3 regions of the Candidatus Symbiopectobacterium sp. NZEC135 genome follow, and region 1 is predicted to be linked to each of the others. Evidence: predicted binding sites of a transcription regulator. Region 1 holds the regulator's gene; each other region holds the start of a gene.
What was found. The regulator sigma-54, encoded in region 1, starts transcription at its own class of promoters, with help from an activator protein. The targets are predictions, from matches to a motif close to GTTGGCACANNTTTCGCTNT.

Region 2: a site for sigma-54 is predicted at 2,668-2,687, ahead of glnA (glutamate--ammonia ligase). Genes of this name have one in related genera too.
Region 3: a site for sigma-54 is predicted at 2,986-3,005, ahead of J5224_RS18700 (amino acid ABC transporter substrate-binding protein). Genes of this name have one in related genera too.

What each region holds. Positions count from the first base shown of each region.
Region 1 is NZ_JAGFPF010000014.1:77,180-83,475, forward strand. It holds gene kdsC (3-deoxy-manno-octulosonate-8-phosphatase KdsC) at 1-542, shown strand, start outside; gene lptC (LPS export ABC transporter periplasmic protein LptC) at 655-1,221, shown strand; gene lptA (lipopolysaccharide ABC transporter substrate-binding protein LptA) at 1,202-1,783, shown strand; gene lptB (LPS export ABC transporter ATP-binding protein) at 1,787-2,512, shown strand; gene rpoN (RNA polymerase factor sigma-54) at 2,564-3,997, shown strand; gene hpf (ribosome hibernation promoting factor) at 4,021-4,308, shown strand; gene ptsN (PTS IIA-like nitrogen regulatory protein PtsN) at 4,398-4,871, shown strand; gene rapZ (RNase adapter RapZ) at 4,987-5,838, shown strand; gene npr (PTS phosphocarrier protein NPr) at 5,838-6,110, shown strand.
Region 2 is NZ_JAGFPF010000027.1:38,019-44,314, reverse strand. It holds gene glnL (nitrogen regulation protein NR(II)) at 1-940, opposite strand, end outside; gene J5224_RS14225 (hypothetical protein) at 991-1,161, opposite strand; gene glnA (glutamate--ammonia ligase) at 1,179-2,588, opposite strand; gene typA (ribosome-dependent GTPase TypA) at 2,960-4,783, shown strand; gene J5224_RS14210 (MFS transporter) at 4,902-6,296, opposite strand, start outside.
Region 3 is NZ_JAGFPF010000050.1:2,669-8,964, forward strand. It holds gene J5224_RS18690 (amino acid ABC transporter permease) at 1-570, opposite strand, end outside; gene J5224_RS18695 (amino acid ABC transporter permease) at 579-1,757, opposite strand; gene J5224_RS18700 (amino acid ABC transporter substrate-binding protein) at 1,843-2,868, opposite strand; gene J5224_RS18705 (amino acid ABC transporter permease) at 3,198-3,863, opposite strand; gene J5224_RS18710 (amino acid ABC transporter substrate-binding protein) at 3,888-4,658, opposite strand; gene J5224_RS18715 (RcnB family protein) at 4,968-5,411, shown strand; gene J5224_RS18720 (NAD(P)-dependent oxidoreductase) at 5,657-6,265, shown strand.

The DNA of each region.
Region 1 (6,296 bases):
CCACCTGCTACGGCCCCGTCGCGGATCGGGTATTGGAAAAGGCGCAAGCCATCAAATTGCTGATTTGCGATGTTGACGGCGTGCTCTCCGACGGCCTTATCTACATGGGCAATCAAGGGGAAGAACTGAAGGCGTTTAACGTGCGCGACGGTTATGGTATTCGCTGTCTGCTAACGTCCGGCATTGAGGTAGCCATCATTACCGGGCGCTCTGCGCCACTGGTGGAAGACCGCTGCCGCACGCTGGGTATCACCCATCTTTATCAGGGACAGTCAGATAAGGTTTTGGCCTTCCGTGAACTGTTAGATACACTGTCGCTTAACGCCGAACAGGTTGCCTATATTGGTGACGATTTGATTGACTGGCCGGTGATGGCACAGGTAGGCCTTAGCGTCGCCGTGGCAGATGCACACCCTCTGCTGCTGCCCAAGGCGGATTACGTAACCCGAATTGCTGGCGGGCGTGGTGCGGCACGCGAACTGTGCGACCTTATTCTGCTGGCGCAGGGTAAGTTGGACGAGGCCAAAGGGCTATCGATATGAAGGTATCGTCACGGCAAGGGGGCTATCGCCGCCCGTTGGTCCGGGCACGAATGTGCTACGACAGAAGAGTGCTACGACATGAGTTTGCGATGACCATGAGTACGTTTTTATTATGAATAAGACAAAGCGTTGGCTAACCGCGCTGTTGGCGCTCATTGTACTGATTCTGATTGGCTTGAACCTGACGGATCAGGACAGTGCGCCACAGACGGAAACCCAGGACAATGCGGTGCCAACCTACACCAGCGATGAAACCACCACGCGCGTGTTTAACCCGCAGGGTGGCCTGAACTATCGTCTCGTGGCGCAAAAAGTGGAGTATTTTAACGCGGAACAGCTTACCTGGTTTACCGCGCCGGTCGCTACGCTGTTTAACGAACAGGGTGTCGCCACCTGGTCGGTGCAAGCCGACCGCGCCAAGTTGACCAAAGATAAAATGTTGTTCTTATACGGGCATGTGGAAGTCAACAGTCTGACCAATGACTCACAATTACGGCAGATAAAAACCGATAATGCGCAAGTTAACCTGGTGACACAGGACATCGCCTCCGATGATGAGGTGACACTGTACGGAGCCAGTTTCCTCTCGAACGGGATGAAAATGCGCGGTAATTTGCGTAATAAAACTGCCGAATTGATTGAAAAGGTAAAAACCTCTTATGAAATTCAACACCAATAATGTTTGGCGCCACGCTACCGTTGCCAGCGCCCTGTTAGCAGCAAGCCTGCCTGCCCTTGCTGTGACAGGAGACACCAGCCAGCCCATTCACATTGATTCCGCGCAGCAGTCATTGGACATGCAGGGCAATACCGTCACGTTTACCGGCAATGTTACGGTCAAACAAGGCACCATCGATGTGAAGGCCGAAAAAGTCGTGGTCACGCGCCCACAGGGATCGCAGGGCCAGGAAGTGATTGAAGCCTTTGGGAATCCGGTCACTTTCTACCAGATGCAAGATAACGGCAAGCCGATGAAAGGCCGCGCACAGAAAGTGCGCTATGAACTGGCGCAGGATAAGATCACGCTGACGGGTAACGCCTATCTGGAACAACTGGATAGCAACGTGAAAGGCGATCGCATCACCTATCTGGTGAAACAGCAACAGATGGAAGCGGTGGGGGGCGACAAAGGCGGACGCGTAGCCACCGTGCTGGTGCCCTCGCAGCTACAGGAAAAGAACGGCAAAGCTGCCGCACCGGCGTCTCAAAAAGCCAAGCAGCAACCACAGGCAACTGAATAACCTATGGCAACATTAATCGCAGAAAACCTAGCGAAGGCCTACAAGGGCCGTCGTGTGGTCGAAAACGTAAGTTTAACGGTCAACTCCGGTGAAATCGTCGGGTTGCTCGGGCCGAATGGTGCGGGAAAGACCACGACATTCTATATGGTTGTCGGCATTGTCCAGCGCGATTCCGGGCGGATCGTGATTGATGATGAAGAGATAAGCTTGCTGCCCTTGCATGAACGCGCGCGCCGCGGCATCGGCTATTTGCCGCAAGAAGCGTCGATCTTTCGCCGTTTGAGCGTCTATGACAACCTGATGGCCGTCTTGCAGATTCGCAAAGACCTGACGCCGGAGCAGCAGGACGATCGCGCCAATGAGTTAATGGAAGAATTCCATATTATTCATTTACGCGATAGTCTGGGACAATCCCTGTCCGGCGGCGAACGTCGTCGCGTAGAGATCGCTCGCGCACTGGCGGCCAATCCTAAATTTATTTTGCTGGATGAACCCTTTGCCGGTGTCGATCCGATTTCGGTGCTCGACATAAAAAAAATCATTGAGCACCTGCGCGACAGCGGTCTGGGCGTGCTGATTACCGATCACAACGTGCGTGAAACGTTGGATGTGTGCGAACGCGCCTATATCGTCAGCCAGGGGCAGCTTATTTCCCACGGTTCACCCAGCGAAATCCTGGAGGATGAGCAGGTGAAACGCGTCTATCTGGGCGAAGGCTTCCGACTTTGATACTGTAACGTTTGCAATGGGCGTTCCATTTAAGGGAAAGTGACACGAGTTATGAAGCAAGGTTTGCAACTCAGGCTAAGTCAACAACTGGCCATGACGCCACAACTTCAGCAGGCGATCCGTCTGCTTCAGTTGTCTACGCTTGAACTCCAGCAAGAGATCCAACAAGCGCTGGAAAGCAACCCGTTGCTTGAACAAACCGACAGCCACGATGAAATCGACACTCAGGAAACGAGCGACAGCGAATCGCTGGATACGCGCGAAGCCCTTGAGCAAAAAGATATGCCGGAAGAACTGCCGCTTGACGCCACCTGGGATGAAATCTACTCCGCAGGCACGCCCTCAGGCACTGGCACCGATTACCGCGACGAAGAACTGCCTGTCTATCAGGGTGAAACCACGCAAACTTTGCAGGATTACCTGATGTGGCAGGTGGAATTGACGCCGTTTTCCGACACCGATGCGGCTATCGCCACGTCGATTGTCGATGCAGTGGACACCACCGGCTATCTGACCGTTCCGCTGGAAGACATTCTCGAGAGCATCGGCGACGATGACGTGACGATTGAGGAAGTGGAAGCGGTGTTAAAACGCGTGCAACGTTTTGACCCGGTCGGGGTGGCAGCGCGTGATTTGCGCGATTGTCTGCAAATCCAACTGTCGCAGTTTGCCCCAGAAACCCCGTGGCTGGCGGAAGCCAAGCTTATCGTCAATGACTACCTCGATTTGCTGGCCAATCATGATTTTCGCACGCTGATCCGCGCCAGTCGCATTAAAGAGGATGCGCTGAAAGAGGCGCTGGCACTGATTCAGTCACTCGATCCGCGTCCGGGCCAATCCATCAATACCGGCGAGTCGGAGTATGTGATCCCCGACGTGCTGGTGCGCAAGCATCAAGACCGCTGGGTGGTGGAACTCAACACTGACAGCGTGCCGCGCCTGCAAGTCAACCAGCAGTATGCAGCGCTCGGCCACAGCGCACGTAACGACAGCGACAGCCAATTTATCCGCAGCCACCTGCAAGAGGCGCGCTGGCTGATAAAAAGTCTGGAGAGCCGCAACGATACGCTGCTTAAGGTCACACGCTGCATTGTGGAACAACAGCAGGATTTCTTTGATAAAGGTGAAGAGTTTATGAAACCCATGGTGCTGGCGGATATCGCTCAGGCTGTGGATATGCATGAATCAACCATCTCACGCGTCACAACCCAGAAATTTCTTCACAGCCCACGTGGCATTTTCGAACTAAAATATTTCTTCTCCAGCCATGTAAATACCGACAGCGGCGGTGAGGCATCATCCACTGCTATTCGGGCGCTGGTGAAAAAATTGATCGCTGCGGAAAACCCCGGCAAACCCTTGAGTGACAGCAAGCTGACAACGCTGCTCTCCGATCAAGGGATCATTGTCGCGCGGCGTACCGTCGCAAAGTACCGAGAGTCTTTATCCATCCCGCCGTCAAACCAGCGTAAGCAGTTGGTTTGATTTCTACAGAGAAGGAAGACGCTATGCAGCTGAATATCACCGGACACCACATCGAGATCACACCCGCATTACGCGAGTTCGTTAACACAAAATTTGCCAAGCTGGAGCAATACTTTGATCGTATCAACCAGATCAACGTGGTGCTCAAGGTGGAGAAAGTGGAGCAAATTGCCGATGCTACGCTGTTCGTTAATGGCGGTGAACTGCATGCCACATCCGAATCTGAAGACATGTATGCCGCCATCGATCTGTTGATCGACAAACTGGCGCGTCAGTTAAATAAACACAAGGACAAACTCAAACAGCACTGATCGTCATCTCCGCCTTCGGGCGCAGGAATACGCCTCTGGCACAGCGCCAGAGGCGTGCAGAGATGCGCGGGCCGTTAAGTGAACACACCATGAATAACGATCCCATTTTGCAACTCAGCGCGGTATTACGCCAAGAGTGCACCCGCAGCACCGTTCATTGCCAAAGCAAGAAACGGGCGTTGGAAATCATCAGCGAATTGGCAGCCAGGCAGCTAAACCTTCCGACCCCGCTGATCTTCGAGGCATTGCTGACGCGCGAAAGAATGGGCAGTACCGGTATTGGCGGCGGTATCGCGATCCCACACGGAAAACTCGATGATGATAACGCCTTGGGCGCCACCGGGGTCTTTATCCAGCTTGAACAGCCAATATCCTTTGATGCTATTGATAATCAAGGCGTAGACTTGCTTTTTGCCTTGCTGGTTCCCGCAGAACAATGTAAAACCCATCTACATACACTGTCGCTTGTCGCCAAACGTCTGGCTGACAAAAGTGTGTGTCGGCGTTTACGGGCAGCACAAAGTGACGAAGAGCTTTACCAAATTATGATTGAAGGGGATTAATCCCCGCTAGAAAGTGCGCGACATTCAGACATTCGCGCTACGATATGCGTCATACAGATGAATCACTCGGTCAGGGTGTAACAAAAGCAGGCTATAGCCGGAGGGGAGTCGTCGGATGGTGCTGATGATTGTCAGTGGTCGCTCAGGTTCAGGAAAATCTGTGGCCCTGCGTGCCCTGGAAGATATGGGCTTTTATTGCGTGGACAACCTGCCCGTGGTGTTGCTGCCGGAACTGGCCAACACGCTGGCACAACGCGATATCTCGGCAGCGGTCAGCATTGACGTGCGTAACATGCCTGAATCGCCGGAAATCTTTGAGCACGCCATGGATCAGTTGCCGCCCAGTTTTGCGCCGCAACTGCTGTTTCTGGATGCCGATCGCAATACGCTGATTCGCCGTTACAGCGATACGCGCCGTTTACACCCTCTTTCCAGCAAAAATCTTTCGCTGGAAAGCGCCATCGATGAAGAGAACGACCTGCTGGAACCGTTGCGTTCTCGCGCCGATCTGATCATTGATACCTCTGAAATGTCGGTGCATGAACTGGCGGAAATGCTGCGTACTCGGTTGTTGGGCAAACGCGAGCGTGAACTGACCATGGTGTTCGAATCCTTTGGTTACAAGCACGGCATTCCCATCGATGCGGATTACGTCTTTGATGTGCGCTTCCTGCCTAACCCCCACTGGGATCCGAAATTACGTCCGATGACCGGGCTGGACAAGCCGGTTGCCGCGTTCCTCGATCGCCATACCGAAGTGCACAACTTTATTTACCAAACGCGCAGCTATCTGGAGTTGTGGCTGCCGATGCTGGAAACCAACAACCGCAGCTACCTGACGGTTGCCATTGGCTGTACCGGCGGCAAACACCGTTCCGTCTATGTGGCTGAGCAACTGGCAGACTATTTCCGCTCGCGTGGCAAAAACGTACAGTCCCGCCACCGCACGCTGGAAAAACGTAAATAATGACCGTAAAACACACCGTCATCGTCAAGAATAAGCTAGGCATGCACGCGCGCCCGGCGATGAAGCTGTTTGAGCTGGTGCAAAGCTTTGATGCCGAAGTGATGCTGCGTAACGAAAGCGGCGTTGAGGCGGAAGCCAGCAGCGTGATCGCCATGATCATGCTGGATTCCGCGCAGGGTAAACACATTGAAGTGGAAGCCAGCGGCACAGATGAAACCGCCGCACTGGCGGCAGTGGTTGAGTTATTCGAAGCTGGGTTTGATGAAGAGTAACACGCGACAATAATCCCAAAAATCGACAATGCCATAGGTAATAACGCTACCTTATGGTATAACTTCGTTACAAGTTATCTGTCATTTTTATTAACACCCCCGCGTCGCTGGCGCGGGGGTGTTGCTTTATAAATGCGGTAGACTTTTTCTCTTGATATTGTTTTTTCATATATGCAGCACGTGCTT
Region 2 (6,296 bases), on a different contig from region 1:
GGCCAGTGCCGCCTTCGCGGCCGCTTACCATTGGGTAAAACAGCGTGTCTTGCAACTGTGCAGGGACGCCAGGGCCATCGTCTTCGATATCAATCCGTGCTGCCAGGCGATAGCGCACGCCGTGCAGCGTGAGTTGAAAAGCGGTGCGCGTGCGTAGCGTAATGGTGCCGCCTTCTTTACCCAGCGCTTGTAGCGCATTGCGGGTAATGTTCAGCAGCACTTGTTCAATCTGGTCTGGATCGTGGGTCAGCTCAGGCAGGCTGGGATCGTAATCTTTCACCAGCGTCACGTTGTCGGGTTTTTCTAACGAAACCAACTTGCAGACGCGCTCGACGACCTGATGAATACTTTGCGTTACGTGTAAACCCGGCTGCTGTGGCCCTAATAGCCTGTCCACCAGATTGCGCAGGCGATCGGCCTGCTCAATGATCACTTTGGTGTATTCCGTGAGCGCGGGGTCGGGCAGCGCTTTAGCCAGCAGCTGTGCCGCGCCGCGCAATCCGCCGAGCGGATTCTTGATTTCATGCGCCAGGCCGCGCACCAAATCACGCGCTGCCTGCTGCTGGGAATGCTGTAATTGTTCCTGACTGAGGCGGCGCTGGTTGTCCATCGGCGCCATCTCCAACAGGATAAAACTGTGTTGAATGCGTTGTGCGGTGAGCGACATGATGTGTGCTCTGCCATCGACAACGATAGTCACTTCGTTATCCGTAAATCCTTGACCTGCGTTGAGGCTTTCGCGCATCAGCTCAATATTTAGAGAAAAATAGCTGAGCAGATCCGGCAACGGTGTTCCCGCCAATTTGCGTGAACTTTGCGCCAGCAACTGCTGGGCAGCCGGATTGGAATAGTGGATTGCCAGGTCGTTATCCAGCAATAAAATACTATTGATCAAAGAATTGAGGATCTGCCCAGCATCGGGCAGCGTGCCTGTTGCCATAACGCAGACTCCTGCACCCTCGCGGTGCATTGTAGTGTAGATGATGGATGTTACGTCGCAACGGCCAATATTGATGATAAAGAAATAAGGCCGATGGTGAAAAAAGCCCATCCGAAGATGGGCTGAAAAGTTTCCACGGCAACAAAAACAAACTTCTTATAATTCTGTTGATGCTCGGTCATGGCAGGGTTCAGCACGCCCACCACGCCGAGGTAAATCATCGGTACGCAGTCGTTGATTAAACGCTGTAGTACAGTTCGAACTCAACCGGGTGCGGCGTCATGCGAACGCGATCGTTCTCTTCACGGCGCAGACCGATGTAAGCATCGATAGCGTCGTCAGTGAACACGCCGCCCGCCGTCAGGAATGCACGGTCAGTGTCCAGCGCGTTCAGTGCTTCTTCCAGAGAGCCTGCAACCTGCGGGATTTCATTCGCTTCTTCCGGCGGCAGATCGTACAGGTTTTTGTCCATGGCATCGCCAGGGTGGATCTTGTTCTTGATACCATCCAGACCGGCCATCAGCAGTGCAGCGAAGCACAGGTACGGGTTAGCCGCCGGGTCCGGGAAGCGCACTTCGATACGTGCTGCTTTCGGGCTGGAAACGAACGGGATACGGATAGAAGCAGAACGGTTACGTGCGGAGTACGCCAACATTACCGGAGCTTCATAACCCGGGACCAAACGCTTGTAAGAGTTGGTGGTCGGGTTAGACAGGGCGTTGATCGCTTTAGCGTGCTTGATGACACCGCCGATGTAGAACAGCGCTTCTTCAGACAGGCCAGCGTATTTGTCGCCAGAGAATTTGTTGGTGCCGCCTTTGGACAGGGACATATGGCAGTGCATGCCAGAGCCGTTGTCACCGAACATCGGTTTCGGCATAAAGGTGGCTGTTTTGCCGTAAGCGTGCGCTACGTTGTGAACAACGTATTTGTAGATCTGAATTTCGTCCGCTTTTTTGGTCATGGTGTTGAAGCGGGTTGCCACTTCGTTCTGACCTGCCGTTGCCACTTCGTGGTGGTGAGCTTCAACAACCAGACCCATTTGTTCCATTACCTGGCACATCTGAGAACGGATGTCTTGTGCGGAGTCAACCGGCGGAACTGGGAAGTAACCGCCTTTCACTGCCGGACGGTGGCCTTTGTTGCCGCCTTCGTATTTGGTACCGGAGTTCCATGCGCCTTCGATGTCATCGATAGCTACGTGAGAGCCGGAGATGCTGCTGCCGAAACGAATGTCGTCAAACAGGAAGAATTCAGGTTCTGGCCCAAACAGAACGGTATCAGCGATACCGGTGGAACGCAGGTACTCTTCAGCGCGTTTCGCGATGGAGCGCGGGTCGCGATCGTAACCTTGCATGGTGTTCGGTTCCAGAATGTCACAACGAATGATCAGCGTCGTGTCTTCATAGAACGGGTCCAGTACTGCGGTGCTTGCGTCAGGCATCAGCACCATGTCGGATTCGTTGATACCTTTCCAGCCACCGATAGAGGAGCCGTCGAACATTTTGCCTTCTTCGAAGAAGTCAGCGCTAACCTGGTGAGCTGGAATGGTGACGTGCTGCTCTTTACCCTTGGTATCGGTAAAGCGTAAGTCGACGAATTTTACTTCGTGCTCGTTCAGCATCGTCAAAACATGTTCTGCGGACATACTTGGATCTCCCGATTTGTCATTTATCGTCGTGGAACGAATATCGTTATGGAATGATGTTTGTTACCGTAATAGGGTTTAAGCTAAAATCATGCCAACTCTACGCATAGGGTTAGGAGGCGTTGTTTTCAGGCTTTCATTGAAGGCAGTGCCTGCACCATTAGCGTTCGTTGCACTATTATGGTTCATAATCACCAAAATGGTGCACTGTTTGTGTGCGTTTGTTTACTTTCTCTGCGCCGTTGCACCGTGAAAGGGATCACAAAGCAAGCACCCCTAGGTTGTTTATCGCTTAGGAGTGTGATCTTGTTTGGTCCCTCGCTTAATCCGTGTACAATAGCGCGCTATTTCTAAATGCCTGAGGCAAAGCTGTGATCGAGAATTTGCGTAACATTGCTATTATTGCGCACGTTGACCATGGGAAAACTACCCTGGTTGACAAGCTGCTACAACAATCTGGAACATTGGGTGAACGAAATGACGCCACCGAGCGCGTTATGGACTCCAACGATCTGGAAAAAGAACGCGGTATCACCATTCTGGCGAAGAACACCGCCATTAACTGGAGAGATTACCGTATCAATATCGTTGACACCCCAGGACACGCCGATTTCGGTGGTGAAGTGGAGCGTGTAATGTCCATGGTCGATTCAGTGCTGCTGCTGGTAGACGCAATGGACGGCCCGATGCCCCAGACCCGTTTCGTTACCCAAAAAGCTTTCGCCTATGGCCTGAAACCGATCGTGGTCATCAACAAAGTTGACCGTCCGGGCGCGCGCCCTGACTGGGTCGTCGATCAGGTGTTCGACCTGTTCGTCAACCTGGGTGCAACCGATGAACAGCTGGACTTCCCTATCGTTTACGCGTCGGCGTTAATGGGGACATCTGGTCTTGATCACGAAGACATGTCAGAAGACATGACTCCGCTGTTCGAAGCCATCGTGAAGCACGTTGAAGCGCCGAACGTCGATCTCGACGGTCCGCTGCAAATGCAAATCTCCCAGCTGGACTACAACAGCTACGTGGGTGTTATCGGTATTGGCCGTATCAAACGCGGTCGCGTTAAACCGAACCAGCAAGTGACGATTATCGATGCGGAAGGTAAACGCCGTAACGGTAAAGTGGGTCAGGTGTTGGGCCATTTGGGTTTGCAACGTATCGAATCGAGCGAGGCGGAAGCGGGCGATATCATCGCTATCACCGGTCTGGGTGAACTGAACATCTCCGATACCATCTGTGATACCGCTAACGTCGAAGCCCTGCCGCCGCTGTCGGTGGATGAGCCGACCGTTACCATGTCTTTCGGGGTTAACACCTCGCCGTTCTGTGGTAAAGAAGGCAAGTTCGTGACTTCTCGTCAGATTCTGGATCGTCTGAAGAAAGAGCTGGTACACAACGTTGCGCTGCGCGTCGAAGAAACCGAAGACCCGGATACCTTCCGTGTGTCTGGTCGTGGCGAACTGCACCTGTCGGTGCTGATCGAAAACATGCGTCGTGAAGGTTTTGAACTGGCGGTTTCTCGTCCGAAAGTTATCTTCCGTGACATCGATGGCCGCCGTCAGGAACCGTTCGAACAAGTTACCGTGGATATCGAAGATCAGCATCAGGGTTCCGTCATGGAAGCGCTGGGCCTGCGTAAAGGCGAAATGCGTGACATGAACCCAGATGGTAAAGGCCGTGTACGTCTGGATTACATCATTCCGAGCCGTGGTTTGATTGGCTTCCGTACCGACTTTATGACCATGACCTCCGGTACTGGCTTGCTGTACTCCACCTTTAGCCATTACGACGATATTCGTCCGGGCGATATCGGCCAGCGCCAGAACGGCGTGTTGATCTCCAATGGCCAAGGTAAAGCAGTAGCGTATGCGCTGTTCAGCTTGCAGGAACGCGGTAAATTGTTCCTGGGTCACGGTGCAGAGGTGTATGAAGGCCAAGTTATCGGTATTCACACTCGCTCCAATGACCTGACAGTTAACTGCCTGACCGGTAAAAAACTGACCAACATGCGTGCTTCCGGTACGGATGAAGCGACCGTGCTGGTGCCAGCGGTGAAAATGTCGCTGGAGCAAGCGTTGGAATTTATCGATGACGATGAATTGGTTGAAGTGACTCCGCAGTCTATTCGTCTGCGTAAACGTCACCTGACTGAAAACGATCGCCGTCGCGCCAACCGCGGGCCGAAAGAGGGCTAATCCGCCGCTCTTTACAAAACCGTTCCAGGGCGCTTTCAGGCGCCCTGCCTTTTTCCACTCCGCGTTGATTTCCTTTCTGCTTTCCCCGCGTTGATCCTGATGATGTGCTTATTAAGTCTCAAGATGTCGAGTCTGGTTCACGTAACGTCGCGAGGCATACCACGGCGGTGAGTACCGAGAGCACAGCCAATATGACAAAGATGCTGTGGAAAGCCGAGGTGTAGGCATTATTTGCCAACTCGATAATGATTCCGTCCCTGATGCTGTCCGCATTGGAAAAAGTACCGTGTCCAGCACTAGCTCCCATTTGGCTTGCAATCGCGGTGGCATCCTTCGGTAATGTAAGCGCATTGACCTCGGCCGCTGCCTGCAAATTTGTTGCAGTCAAACTCACCAACATAGCTCCGATGGCGGTAATGGCGATGGCCTCTCCGGCCACGCGCATGGTGGTAAAGATACCGGCGGCCATTCCTGCGCGGGCCTTGGGAACAACGCTGACCGACAAGGCATCCATCAAGCCCCAGGGCAGGCCGTTGCCGATGCCGACCAGCAGCATGGGGAGCGCCATTGACCATAAATCCTTGTCCGCAGACAGGTGTGCTAACAGCCAGGTACCGAGCGCGGAGATAAGAAAGCCAATGCCCGATAGCAAACCGGGTGAAACGTACTGGGCTAGCCGCCCAGCCAGCAGCGGCACTACCAGCATCGGCGCTGTTAGCGGCACGATAGCCAGGCCTGCTGTAAAGGCATCGAGCCCTTGCACGATAATGAACCAAATAGGCACGTAGACGATCAACGCGATAAAACTGAAACCGGTTGCCACGGGCAACAGCTGGACGCCGATGAAGCGCGGGTAGCGGAACAGGCGGATATCCAGCATAGGATATTGGCGCCGACATTCCACGACAATAAACGCGCCTAGCAGGAAAAGGGTGCTACCCAGCAGTGATAGTACGCGCAGGCTCGCCCAACCGTCTTGGGGGCCGCGCGCGATGCTGAACGTCAGTGACACCAACGCCGCAGTGAACAGCACGGTGCCTGGCCAATCAATGCCTTTTGCCTCTGGGTCACGAGACTCCCTGATTCGCCGCGTCCCCAGCATCAGAATTAAGGCTGCGATCAGTGCGATAGCAAAATACAGTGAGCGCCAACCCAACCATTCAATCATAAACCCTGAAGCCATTGGTCCGAATGCAAGACCAACACCGAACGTTGTCCCGAGGAAGCTGAAAGCCCGTGTGCGCTCCGCTCCCTCAAACTCCTGCGCCAGCAGCGAGGTGGCTGAGGTTAGTACCAAGGCCCCACCAACGCCTTCGGCGGCGCGCATCAGATTGAGCAGTAGCAGATTTGGGGTTAAGCCGATCAACAGCGACATAGTGATGAATATCCAAAGCCCTGCCATGAAGCAACGTTTGCGGCCGATTTGGTCGCCGATGGCACCCGCCGCCATCACGCAACTGCCAAATGCGATGGCGTAGGCATTCACGATCCAACTCAAGCTAGATTGATCACC
Region 3 (6,296 bases), on a different contig from region 1:
ACGCACCACGGGCATGGTTGAACGTCGTCCCAGCGCCAGCAGAATTCCCAACGGCAATGCGCCTGCGATACCAATCGCCGCGATGATCAGGGTAAGCGTCAGCCCACCCCACTGGCGTGTTTCTACGCGCGGCAGCCCGCCGAATCCGCCATACAGCAGCCACCAGGCCAATAATGGGTAACACACCGCCCAGATTGCGATATAGCGTCCACGGCGTGGCATGCGGCGCCAGAACATCGGCAGGATGCTGAGTAACCCCAAAACCAGCGCAAAGTTAATGCGCCAGATCTCCTCAGCCGGATACAGCCCATACATAAAGTGACCGAAGCGTGCCTGAATAAACACCCAACAAGCACCGTCGCGGGTGCAGTCAGCGCGGGTCTCACCGACCCAGTTCGCCTGCAGTAGCGTCCAGTTCAATAGCGGCGGCAGAATGTGCCACAGCAGCCAGAAGCAGAACAGCGTCAGCAGGCTGTTTGAGATGCTGGAAAACAGGTTCTTTTTGGCCCAATGCCACAGCGCAAAGAGCGGAGCCTGACGATGTGGTTGTGGTTGTGACAATGTCGTCATAGCGGCCTCTAGCGTTCCACGAGCGCGATTTTGCGGTTATACAGGTTCATCAGCAGGGAGATGATCAGGCTGATAATCAGGTACACCGACATGGTAATAGCAATGGTTTCAATCGCCTGACCGGTTTGGTTGAGCACGGTGCCGGCAAACAGGGAAACCATATCCGGGTAACCAATCGCAGCGGCGAGCGATGAGTTCTTCACGATATTCAGGTATTGGCTGGTCAACGGCGGGATGATGACGCGCAGCGCCTGCGGCAAAATCACCTTACGCAGCGTGATCGGATTGGGTAGCCCCAGGGAGCGAGCCGCTTCATGTTGCCCGTAGGAGACAGACTGAATGCCGGAACGGATAATCTCTGCGATAAACGCCGAGGTGTAGACCGACAAGGCCAGCGTTAACGCTGCCAGTTCCGGGATCAGCACCATGCCGCCCTGGAAGTTGAACCCCTTCAACTGCGGAATATCCCAGTGCAGGGCAGGGCCAAACAGCGCGTGGCTCACGCCAAGGAGAACCGCTAACAGTGCCAGAACGACAGGCCAGGTGCGGCGGTATTGTCCGGTAAGGGTATGAATCTGCTTATTGCGCCGATACAGAATAACGCCGACCACCAATGGGATGAGTAACGCGAAGAGCGCGCCCAGCGCACCGGGGCCAAATTCTCCGGCCGGAAGGTACAAACCGCGGTTGCTCAGGAACGCAATATCAAGCGTGTTAAGCGCCTGGCGCGGACCGGGAAGGTTACGCAGCACGGCAAAATACCAGAAGAAGATCTGCAAAATCGGGGGGATATTACGAAACGTTTCGATATATACCGTGGACAGTTTGCGTAACAGCCAGTTATCAGAGAGCCGCGCCAGCCCGAGCATAAAGCCCAGCACCGAAGCGAAAACAATACAGAGCGCTGAAACCAGCAGCGTGTTGAGCAGCCCCACCAGAAACACGCGGGCGTAGGTATCGCCCTGCTGGTAGTCGATAAGGTGCTGGACAATACCGAAGCCTGCACTGTTATTCAGAAACGCGAAACCGGAGGTAATACCGCGCTGGGCCAGATTGGTGACGGTGTTGTGCAACAGATAACCCGCCACGGCAATCACAATAACGATGACGAGAAGTTGATACAGCCAGGCGCGCACCGCTGGATTTGATAGTGAAAAATCACGTTTCACGGTTGGGCGTTGTTGCATGCGAGTGCCTCAATAGCAGGAACACGGAAAAAGCGGGAATACTGAGGTGCCGCATACTGGCGCGGCACCCGCTTTCTGTTAGCGATTAACGCACTGCTGGTGCGTACTGGATACCGCCTTTGTTCCACAGCTCATTCAGGCCACGTTTGATTTTCAGCTCGCTGTCCATACCGACATTGCGTTCGAAAATTTCACCGTAGTTACCGACTTGCTTGATGATTTTGAACGCCCAATCGGCGGGCAGTTTCAGATCTTTGCCGTAGTTACCTTCATGACCCAGCAGGTGAGACATGTCCGGCGTGGTCGGTTTGGCGGCCAGCGCATCAACGTTCTTCGAGGTCACACCCATTTCTTCGGCATTCAGCATGGCGAACAGGGTCCAACGAACGATCGAGAACCACTCTTCATCACCGCGACGTACCACCGGTCCCAGCGGCTCTTTGGAGATAACTTCCGGCAATACGATAAATTCAGCCGGTTTGCTCAGCTTGATACGCAGCGCGTACAGTTGAGACTGGTCGGACGCCAGGGTATCGCAGCGGCCAGATTCCAGCGCCTTGGCGCTTTCGTCAGAGCGGTCGAAGGTCACCGGGGTGTATTTCATATTGTGGGTTTTGAAGTAATCCGCCACGTTCAGTTCGGTATCGGTACCGGCCTGAATACAAACGGTGGCACCGTCCAGCTCTTTCGCGCTGGTCAGGCCCGCTTTGTTGTGAGTCAGGAAGCCGATGCCATCGTAGTAGGTCACGCCAGTAAACAGCATGCCCATCCCGGCATCACGGGAAGAGGTCCAGGTGGTGTTACGCGACAGAATATCAACTTCACCCGATTGCAGTGCGGTGAAACGCTCTTTAGCAGTCAGCGGGGTGTATTTCACTTTGCTGGCATCGCCAAACACGGCGGCTGCGACGCCGCGGCACACGTCTACGTCAATACCGGAGTATTTCCCGCTGGCATCTGCATAGGAGAAACCAGGCAAGCCGTCACTGATACCACACTGAACAAATCCTTTTTTCTGAATGGCATCCAATGTTGCACCCGCATGGGCTTGATTGATGGCGGCGAAGAGGGATGCGCCGGCAACCAGCGTGGAAAGTAGCATTCTTTTCATAATGATCCTATGTCGCTCAGTCGTTGTGTGTTGCTGTGCGGTAGCAGCCATCCGGCTGCACCATTCCTGTCTGTCGGCACCGTTGTTTTGTCAGACAGTAGCGTGCCGTGACAGGGTTAAGCAAAACCGATGCCAATAATTTATTTTGATGATAAATAACAAGAAAATAGAAAAATTGCCGCATCGCAATAAGGTTTATTCGGTTGAGGTGCACTTAAATGGCACTTTGCTGCAAAAGATGCGCGATTTGGGTGCAAAGTGCCCACTTTTGGGTGAAGGAGATGGGCGGGGAAAAGCCACCTGCCCCAAGACGAGGCAGGAAGGCGAAATCAGTGGGGAATGTGGCGTTGATAGTAGGTTTCGAGTCGGGTTTGCAGCTTGCTCAATACCGTGCTGAACAGCAAATAGATCAGCGCGGCTTCCACGTACAGGATCAAGGGTTCGTAGGTGACGGAAACAATACGTTGTGCCGCCAAAAACATCTCCGGCACCGTGATAACGGCGGCGAGCGAGGTATCTTTGATCAGCGAAATAAAGGTATTGGAGAGCGGCGGGATAGAGACAAAAATCGACTGTGGAATGATCACCCAGCGCAGCGTCTGGCGTCGATTCATGCCCAGTGAGGCCGCGGCATTCCACTGACCGTTAGCCACTGAAAGAATGGCTCCGCGTACGATTTCCGAACTGTAGGCTCCCACGTTAAGCGTGAAGCCAATCAGCGCAGCCGGAAAGGCATCCAACGTGATGCCGGCATTAGGCAGCCCATAGAAAATCAAAAACAGCTGAACCAGCAACGGCGTGCCGCGAATCACCCACACGTAAAAATCCGCTACCCATTTCAGCGGCTTGGGGCCATAGAGACGGATCAACGCCACCAGAATGCCCAATGCTAACCCGAGCACAAAGGAGAGAATGGCGAGCGGAACGGTAAACTGTAACCCAGCAGAAAGCAGACTCCAGAAGGAGTCTGCCATAAGTTGTAGCCATGGTGGCATCAATAGTGACCTCGAACGCGACGATTATTGGGAAACATCTTCCCCAAAGTATCGCACCGCTATCGTTTTATAGGTACCGTCTGCTTTGATTTCATCCAATGCTTTATTCAAGGCAGCCACCAATTCCGGTTGGTTTTTGCGCACCAGAATTCCAGAAGGATCACCTTCCGCAGCGGTTGCTGCCACTTTGACCTTGGCGTCCGGCTTCTGTTTTTTGAAGTCCAGATATGACAGATTGTCATTCAACGTCGCTTCTGCACGCCCGCTCAGCACCAGTTCCAGCGATTGGTTGAAACCGTCGGTGGGAACAATTTCAGCGCCGTGGCTGCTGGCCAGTTTGGAGAAATTGCTGGTCAGGCTCTGTGCCGATTTACGGCCTTTCAGATCGGCAAAACTTTTGATGGTATCGTTGTCGCTACGCACCACCAGTACCGCTTTGGAATCGATATAAGGTTTAGAGAAATCAAATTTGGCCTGACGCTCTTTGGTGATACCCACCTGGTTAATCACCGCGTCATAGCGCTTGGCGTCCACACCGGCAATCAAACCGTCCCAGCGGCCTTCCACAAACTCGGCTTTTACCCCCAGTTTTTCAGCAACGGCACGGCCGATATCCACATCGAAGCCCTGAAGTTTTCCTGATTTATCATGGAAAGAGTAAGGCGCATAGGTGCCTTCTGTACCGATCTTGAGTACGCCAGCGGCCTTGATGGCGCTGAGGTCGTCTTGTGCCTGTGCGGCGGTACCTGCCATCAACAGTGCGCCAGTGAATGCTGCCAAAGCCAGTGTTTTCATTGCGTCTACCTATCGTATAGGGGAAAGTTAGATAACATTCGATGCTAAATAATCTACGATGTAAGCCATAAGGTTATAAATCACATTCGATGATGATTTAGAACTGAAATGAATATAGCCCAGATGCTGATTTCTGCGTTTTAGCCGTGCTTTTTGCGATGCCATCGGGCTTTGCGTGAGGAAAGCGTTAAGCAGTGTAAAGTCGCATCAAGTGCCGCATAATTAGGAATACAGGAGATATTCGCGCGTGAGGATAAGGCAGATAGTAGCGGCAACGGCGGCTACCGTCGTTATCTTGAGGATACGCACATGCGCAAAACCATTCTGACGCTCGTCATGACCGCTCTGGTTCTCGGTCCACTCTCCGCTTCCTTTGCTTATGCGCACGGCCCTGATGGCCCGAGAGGCGAAGGGGGACGTCATTGGGATGGCGGTCCGCGCGGTGAAGGTGGCCCCGGTTGGGATCGCGGGCGAGGCCACGGCCCGCGCTGGGACAATGGCCCAAGGGGCGGTTGGGGGCGCTATGACGACAGGCGAGACCATTTCCGCTGGCGTGGCTATGATTTTCGTGCCGGGCATCCGATCCCCGGTCCGTACCGCGGCGATCGCTACTGGGTGCGTGACTGGCGCGGCTATGGCCTGCCCAGTCCACCGCCGGGCCACCAGTGGCGCTATATCGACGGTAATTACGTGCTGATTGCGGTGGCAACGGGCGTTATCACCTCCATTCTGCTCAATCAGGCGTTCAACTGATACGTCTTTCACGGTTAATCATCCCGGCGCTATTCGTTTGATAGATTGCCGGGATGCCTCATCATTGCTCCCTTTTTCGCACCAATCCCGCTGCATTTGCGTAGCATTTCCTGATATTGGTGCGAATACTGCAACAGTGCTGCTCGGATATCTGGCCTTATCATGTTCACGCGATGTCTTACACTAAGGTCAGTGGCAGGCTCAACCGATGAGCTTGGTAAAACGATCTGATGACGGAGAACACGATGAAAGTTGCCCTGATTGGTGCGACCGGTATGGCCGGTAGCGAAATTCTGAAAGAGCTGGTGGCGCGTGGCCATCAGGTAACGGCGATTGCGCGCAATACAACCGCCATCCCACAGCATGACGCCGTGACGCCGCTGGCGTTAGATGTCAGCGATCGCGATGGGTTAAGCGCCGCGCTGCGCGGTCATGATGCTGCGATCAGTGCAGTACGCTTCCAGGCGGTCGAACCGTCGCATCTGATTGAGGCAGTTAGCCAGTCGGGCGTAACACGCTACCTGGTGGTGGGCGGTGCAGGCTCGCTGGAAGTGGCGGGCACCCGCTTGCTGGATACCCCAGACTTCCCCGATGCCTATCGCCCGGAAGCTACGCGAGGCGCTGAGTTCTTGGCCGCGCTGCGCCAGCATGATGAGCTGTCATGGTCATTCCTGTCTCCTTCTGCGCTGTTTACGCCGGGGCCACGCACCGGGCACTTCCGTCTGGGCAAAGATACCCTGCTGGTCGATGAGGCGGGCAACAGTGCCATTTCTGCGGGTGACTTTTCCGTCGCGCTGGTGGATGAACTGGAGCAGGACAACCACCTGAAATCGCGCTTTACCGTCGGTTATTGAGTTCAGCCAACCCTATCAAGCGTCTGCCTTT